DNA from 2 places in the Xanthomonas sontii genome. Region 1 is predicted to be linked to the other one. Evidence: riboswitches for the same ligand, from Rfam matches in the RefSeq annotation. Region 1 holds a riboswitch; the other holds the start of a gene.

Evidence for each region. A riboswitch is a leader RNA that binds a small molecule or an ion and turns the genes downstream of it on or off. The one in region 1 is predicted to bind cobalamin.
Region 2: linked by a shared signal. The riboswitch ahead of btuB (TonB-dependent vitamin B12 receptor) and the one ahead of metE (5-methyltetrahydropteroyltriglutamate--homocysteine S-methyltransferase) in region 1 are both predicted to bind cobalamin.

Annotation. Positions count from the first base shown of each region.
Region 1 covers NZ_CP132342.1:452,825-456,227, reverse strand. The annotation lists gene metE (5-methyltetrahydropteroyltriglutamate--homocysteine S-methyltransferase) at 1-1,449, opposite strand, end outside; cobalamin riboswitch at 1,660-1,913, opposite strand; gene RAB70_RS02065 (hypothetical protein) at 2,325-3,403, opposite strand, start outside.
Region 2 covers NZ_CP132342.1:75,081-78,483, reverse strand. The annotation lists gene btuB (TonB-dependent vitamin B12 receptor) at 1-1,757, opposite strand, end outside; cobalamin riboswitch at 1,871-2,089, opposite strand; gene RAB70_RS00310 (TfoX/Sxy family protein) at 2,115-2,543, opposite strand; gene RAB70_RS00305 (GAF domain-containing protein) at 2,540-3,022, opposite strand; gene bioD (dethiobiotin synthase) at 3,139-3,403, shown strand, end outside.

The DNA of each region.
Region 1 (3,403 bases):
GTCCAGGCCCAGTTGCTCCTGCGCACGCACGCAGCGTTCGGTCTCGGCGGCCAGGAACGCGTCGTACGCGGCATCGTCGAGTTTGCCGGCCTTGTGCTGCGCACGCGCCTGCCGCACCTGCTCGGTCTGCGGGAACGAGCCGATGGTGGTGGTCGGATACAGCGGCAGCCGCAGCGCCGCCTGCTGCGCCTGCCGGCGCTGCGCGTACGGCGACTGCCGGCGGCCGGCGTCGTCGGTCAGCGCGTCCACCCGCCGCGCCACCTCGGCGCGATGCACGCGCGCAGAGGCGCGACGGCTGGCCAACGCATCGCGCGCCGCGTCCAGCCCCGCCTGCGCCTGCGGCTGGTCGTCCAGCGCATCGGCCAGGGTGCGCAGTTCCTGCAGCTTCTGCCTGGCGAAGGCCAGCCAGCCGACCAGTTCGCGGTCCAGCCTGGTCTCCTGCTGCAGATCCACCGGCACGTGCAGCAGCGAGCACGAGGGCGCCAGCCACAGCCGCTCGCGGCCGACATGGCCGGCGGCGTAGCGGGCCAGGGTCAGCGCGTTGTCCAGCGGCGTGCGCCACACGTTGCGGCCGTTGACCAGGCCGGCCGAGAGCACGCGCCCGGCCGGCAGCGCCTGCAGCACGGCGTCCAACTGCGCCACGCCACGCACCAGGTCCACGTGGATGCCGTCCACCGGCAACGCCATCGCCAGTTCCAGGTTGTCGCCCAGTTCGCCGAAGTAGCTGGTCAGCAGCAGCTTCGGCCGCGGCGCTTGCGCCAGGAAGGCGTAGGCACGCTCATAGGCGGCGCGTGCGGCCTCGTCCAGGTCCAGCACCAGCGCCGGTTCGTCGAGTTGCACCCAGCCGGCGCCGGCCGCATGCAGGCGTTGCAGCAGTTCGGCGTACACCGGCAGCAGGCTGTCCAGCAGCGCCCAGCGGTCGCTGCCGTCCACGGTCTTGGACAGCGCCAGGAAGGTCACCGGCCCGATCAGCACCGGCCGGGTCTGGATGCCCTGCGCCTTGGCTTCCAGGAACTCCACCACCGGCTTGTCGCCGCGCAGGCGGAAGTGCTGGCGCCGCGCCAGCTCTGGCACCAGGTAGTGGTAGTTGGTGTCGAACCACTTGGTCATTTCCAACGCGTGCAGATCCAGGCCGTTTTCCTGGGTGCCGCGCGCCATCGCGAAGTAGCCGGCCAACGGATCGGCATCGGCCAGCGCGCGGTAGCGTTGCGGGATCGCATCGAACAGGAACGCGGTGTCGAGCATCGCGTCGTACAGGCTGAAGTCGTTGCTGGGCGGCACGTCCACCCCGGCCTCGCGTTGCAGTTGCCAGTGACGCTGGCGCAGTTCGCGTGCGGTGTCCTGCAGTTGCGCGCCGTCGATGTCGCGGCGCCAGTAGCGTTCCAGCGCCTGCTTGAGCTCGCGCCGCGCACCGATGCGCGGAAAGCCCAGGTTGGTCACGATCGTCATGTTGCGTTTCCTCATTGCGTTCAAGGGCATTGAGGAACGAAGGAACCGCGCGCCGCGCGTCCCGTTTGCACGGACCGCCCGCCACGCCAGCGACCTTCGCCCCCGCGGGCGAACCGGTACCGCGCGGGCAGGCGGACGGCGCGGCGCGGCGCAAGGCCGGGTCGCGGTCCGGCCACCTCCCCGCGGAGGCGCCAGGTCGAATCGGAGGACGCAGGGTCCTCCGGCCGGGGCCGGTATTCGGGCTGATGGACACACGCACCGTGCCGGCTGCGCACCTACTGTCCGTCGCTTCCCAGGCCGGCATGCGCCGGCCCAGTGCCATTGACGGAGGTCGTTTCCATTCACCGCTGCGGGGCAGCTCCGGAATGGGCAGGCGCTTGCGGCGCCGGCCGTCACCGGATTCCCGTTTAAATCCATCCCTTCATCCGAATGAAGCGATGAATACCTTCGGCGAGCGCACGATAGGCTGGATGCGGCGTGCGGTCAAGCGTCGGTGCCACGTGATGCGTTGGGTTTCACATCATGGATGAGTCGTTGCCCCTGATCGCAGGCATCGCCAGATACGCATACGCCTGATTACGGCGTAACGGGGTAGTGCAGCAGTCCAGATCCCACTCTCATCCAGCCTAGGAAATCGTCATGCCGATCTGTGCACACAACAGCGCGCCAGGCCAATGTTGCGCGCGAATGTTTCCCGGACGAAAGTCACTCGCTGTCCTCAATACGCTGCGACCGCACTCCAGACCGACAGCGTCTTTGCAACGCGGGCATGCCGCTCGCAACCTCGTGGGCTCCGAGCAACTCCGCCTGTCCGTTGTCCGGATGAAGGGCAAAATTCGCGCTGTAACCGTTGTGGTTAAGTTTTAGGAAGTTGCCTATGCAGTGACTTTGCCTAACTCGCGTTTGATGTAAGCCTCGCTCAGCCTGTGCGTGAGCTCGATCAGATTGATGATGCGACCTTCTTGGTCTTCATCCGACCAAGGAAGAACCATGTCGCCATGCATCGAGGAATTACGGATGCGACTCCATGCATCGACTTGGTCAGAAGTAACAATTCCTTGTTCAACCAGCGATTTCAGAACTTTGGCGATGCCCTTTTTCTTGAATCCATTGAGGTAGTCCAGGACTCTGCTGCGAAGGTTGCTATCGCCTTTCCAGTCCTTGACAATCTGCTTCAGGCTATCGACTTCGCTGGTTGCCCAGTCGGCCTTCCACTCTGTCTCAGAGAACATCGCTTTTGCGATGCCTTCGACCGTGCTGGCCAACGTCATGCAAAGGACCCAGTTGGAGCCCCCGCTTGCTTGGACGATCTCCCAGTAGTATTGAGTCAGTGGATGCGCCTCGAAGTTTGGGTGACCATCGGCGTCTCGAGCTGTGGCAACTATCGTCAGGATGTCGCAGTACAGGTTCCAAAAGCGCTCGTCGGCTACAAGCGGATCTTCGCGCAAGATGCTGGCAGTCAGCGTGGTTGCTGGTTTCCACGGTGATGGGCGGAACCTGATAAAGGCCCTGCCGTCGCCGAAATTCCGGGCACATAGGCTCGGCACGACAATTTCACCAAGCAGTAGATTCAGGGGTTCGCTGAGCCAGTTTTCCAGATGCGGATGTGGGAAATTTTGGGTGGTATTCGCCACGGCCCAGACATGTTCGTGCTCAGGTGAAAGGAAGAACTCAATCTCTGCATCCAGCACATTGATGGTTTTAGTGCCTGAGCTTCGTGCCCAAAAGACCTGCTTGTCGCCCCGAAGCACGGTCTTGACCATGTTCATGGGTATCGGTAGCCGCAAAGATCGATCAAATACCAGCTCAACACCGCTCTTCTTGGCGACCCCGAACCCTGTGGAGTCTGTGTGAAGGCTGTGTATGGGGCCGGATAGCTGCCAGATATTTGCTGCCTCTTCGCCCAAAGTCAGCTTAGTCCACCCTCCCGACCACTCTGTTCCATCGTATGCAG
Region 2 (3,403 bases), 380 kb from region 1:
GTCCAGTCCGGGGTGAACGCGTACTCCACGCGCAGGTCGACGGTGCCGTAGCCCGCCAGGCGCACGCGGTTGGCCGCGTCGTCGAAGCGGTGGCCGCTGCCGAACACGCTGACGCCGAGCTTGACCGGGCCGATGCCGCGGTCCACGTCCAGGCGCGCGGTGTTCTGCGCGCGGCGCGCCAGCCAGTTGTCGCGGTTGCCGCCGTCGCTGCGGTTGCGCGGGTCGGTGTGGCTCAGCTGCGCCGACAGTTCCCAGCCGGCCAGCAACGCATAGCCGGTCAGTTCGGCGCCGCGGATGCGCGCCTCGTCCACGTTGACCGGCAGGAAGCTGACCGCGTCGTAGGAGATCAGGTCCTTCACCCGGGTCTCGTAGGCGTTGAAGGTCCAGTTCCAGCTGTCGGCATACTGCGCAATGCCGAGGTTGCCGCTCTTGGAGCGCTCCGGCTTCAGTTCCGGATTGCCGGCGAACGGGTAGTACAGGTCGTTGAAGGTCGGCGCCTTGAAGCCGGTGCCGACGCTGGCGGTGAGCTTGAGGCCATGGTCCAGCGCCAGGCCCCAGCCGAGGCTGCCGGTGGTGTGCTCGCCGAACTGCTCGTTGTCGTCGCTGCGCACGCTGGCCTGCACCTGCTGCGCGCCGAAACGGCCCTGGTACTCGGCGAACACGCCGGTGTTGTCGCGGCTGTCGACGTCGAAGGCGGTGCTGCTGGCAACGTGCTCGCGCTGCCAGTCGCTGCCGACGCTGAGCAGATGGCCTTCGGCCAGCGTGATGTCGCCTTGCAGCGCGGCGGTGTCGCGGCGGCTGTCGAAGGTGCTGACGAAGCTGCGGGTGCGTGCGCCCGGCGCACGGTAGTAGCTGTCGGCGTCGTCGACGTTGCGGCCCAGTTGCGCGGCCAGGTGCAGGCGATCGGAGGGCGTCCAGTCGAGCTTGCCGCTGAACACCTGCTGGGTGTTGTCGGCCTCGTTGCCGGCGAACAGCGCGTCGCCGTCGTACTCGTTGCGGCTGTCGATGTTCAGCGCCTGGCCTTCGATGCGCAGCGTGTCGGTCAGCGCGTAGCCGCCGCGCGCGCTCAGCGAGACGTTGCGGTAGCCGTCGCGGTCGGGCTGGTCGACGAAGCAGCCGGCGAACAGCGTGGCCGAGCCGTTGCAGGCATTGATGCCGTCGGTCTTCTGGTAGCCGCCCTGCACGGCCAGCCAGCCGCGCTCGCCGCGGTTGCTGAAGCCGGCGCCGGCCTCGCGCAGGCCGTGGCTGCCGCCGCCCAGGCTCAGGTTCTGCTGGAAGCCCTGGCCGCCGCGGCGAGTGAAGATCTGGATGACGCCGCCGATCGCGTCGGAGCCGTACAGGCTCGAGCGCGGGCCGCGCACGATCTCGATGCGCTCGATCTGGCTCAGCGGCAGGTCCTGGAACGCGGCCAGGCCGGCGCTGGCCGAGCCGATGCGCACGCCGTCCACCAGCACCAGCACGTGGTCCGACTCGCTGCCGCGCAGGTTCAGCGTGGTCAGCTTGCCCAGGCCGCCCTGGTTGGAGAAGCCGATGCCGGCGCGGCCCTGCAGCAGCTGCGCCAGCGAGGTGGCCTGGCTGCGCTCGATCTCGGCACGGTCGATGACCTGCGCCGGCACCACGCTGTCCTCCACCGAAATCTGGGTGCGGGTGGCGGTGACCAGGACCTGGTCGAGGTCGGTGGCGGCATCGGCGGCGTGGGCCAGCGCGGGCAGGGACAGGGCGGACGCGATCGCGACCGAAAGCAGGCGGGACGACATGGGTGGCAACTCCGGCGCGCGGCTGCGCGCTGTGACGGCAAGGGAGTCGCGAACGGAAGGTGCAAGCGGACGGCGCCGGACACGGCGCGGCACGCCGCGACGCCCTCCGCATCGCAACCAGTGAACTGCAAGGCCGGTCTCCGGGCTCGCGATCGGGGAGGCGGACCTCCCGGCTGCGACGCCTTCCCATGCCCAGGGCACAGTGGCGCAGGTCGTCAGCGCGGATCGCTTACCGTTGCGGGGGCAGCGCCGGCCTTGTCGCAAGACGCACCGGCTTCCCGTTTCAACCCGCTGGCCGGAGCCGGTGGGTCACCTTGAAGCGGCGCGATTGTACGCGATCGCCGCTGGCTGCGCGGCTCAGTCGGCGTGAGTGCCGTGGCCGTCGTCGTCGCCGTGCCGGTCGCCCATCGGCGTGTCGTGCGTGTCGTGCGCGTAGGCGCCGTCGGCAGCGTCGTCGTCGCGCGTGTCGTCGCGGTCGAAGTGGGTGGTCGCCACCGGCCCGGCGACCGGCAGGCCGCGCTGCGCCGGCAGCGCCGCCGTTGCGATCTCAAGTTCGCCCAGCAACTGCGCGCGGCGTGCCTCGGACAGTTCCTGCCAGTGGCAGCCGCTGAGCGCGCCTTCCAGCGAATACAGCAGGTTGAGGCTGGGCTTGAAGCCGGCGCGCTTGACCCTGACGAAGGCGCCGACCGCGCCGGCCGCCTCCAGGTCCTGCTGCGTGCGCACGCCGACCTGGCGCAGCCAGGCCGCGCTCTTGGGGCCGATGTTGCGCAGCTTGGTGGTACTCATCGCAGGCTGTCGACGAAGACCTGGGCGATCGCTTCCAGGCCGCGCTGGTCGTCGGCGTCGAAGCGGGCGAGGTCGGGGCTGTCCAGGTCGAACACGCCGACCAGCGCACTGTCGCGCAGCAGTGGCACCACCAGTTCCGATCGCGAGGCCGCATCGCAGGCGATGTGCCCGGGGAACGCCTCCACGTCGTCGATGCGCTGGGTCTGGCCGCTGCTGGCGGCCGCACCGCACACGCCCTTGTGCAGCGGAATGCGCACGCACGCGGGCAGGCCCTGGAACGGGCCGACCACCAGTTCCTTGCCGTCGTAGAAGTAGAAACCGACCCAGTTCAGCCGCGGCAGCGCGTGATACACCAGCGCAGCCAGGTTGGCGGCATTGGCGATGCGGTCGGGCTCCCCGGCGACCAGGGCACGGGCCTGGTCGAGCAACTGGGCGTACTGTTCCGGCTTGCTGCCGGTGAGCGAGGACGAGGCGAACATCGCGCGAGTCTAGCAGCGCGCTGCGTCCGCCGGCACCGCGGCGGCTGACGCGCGCGACGCACCCGGCTATCCTGCGCGCCGCCGCGCGTCCCGCCGGCCAACCGACAGGGTTTCGCATGGCTGTTCCCGCCTTCTACGTCACCGGCACCGATACCGGCATCGGCAAGACCATCGCCAGCACCGCGCTGCTGCACGCCCTGCGCGCGCGCGGCCAGCGCGCGGTGGGCATGAAGCCGGTGGCCAGCGGTTGCGCGCGCGAGGCCGACGGCTGGCGCAACGAGGACGCGCTGGCGCTGCAGGAGGCGAGCGCGCCGCGGCCGGCCTATGACGATCTCAATCCGTACGCGCTGCCGCTGCCGCTGGCGCCGGAACTGGCCGCCG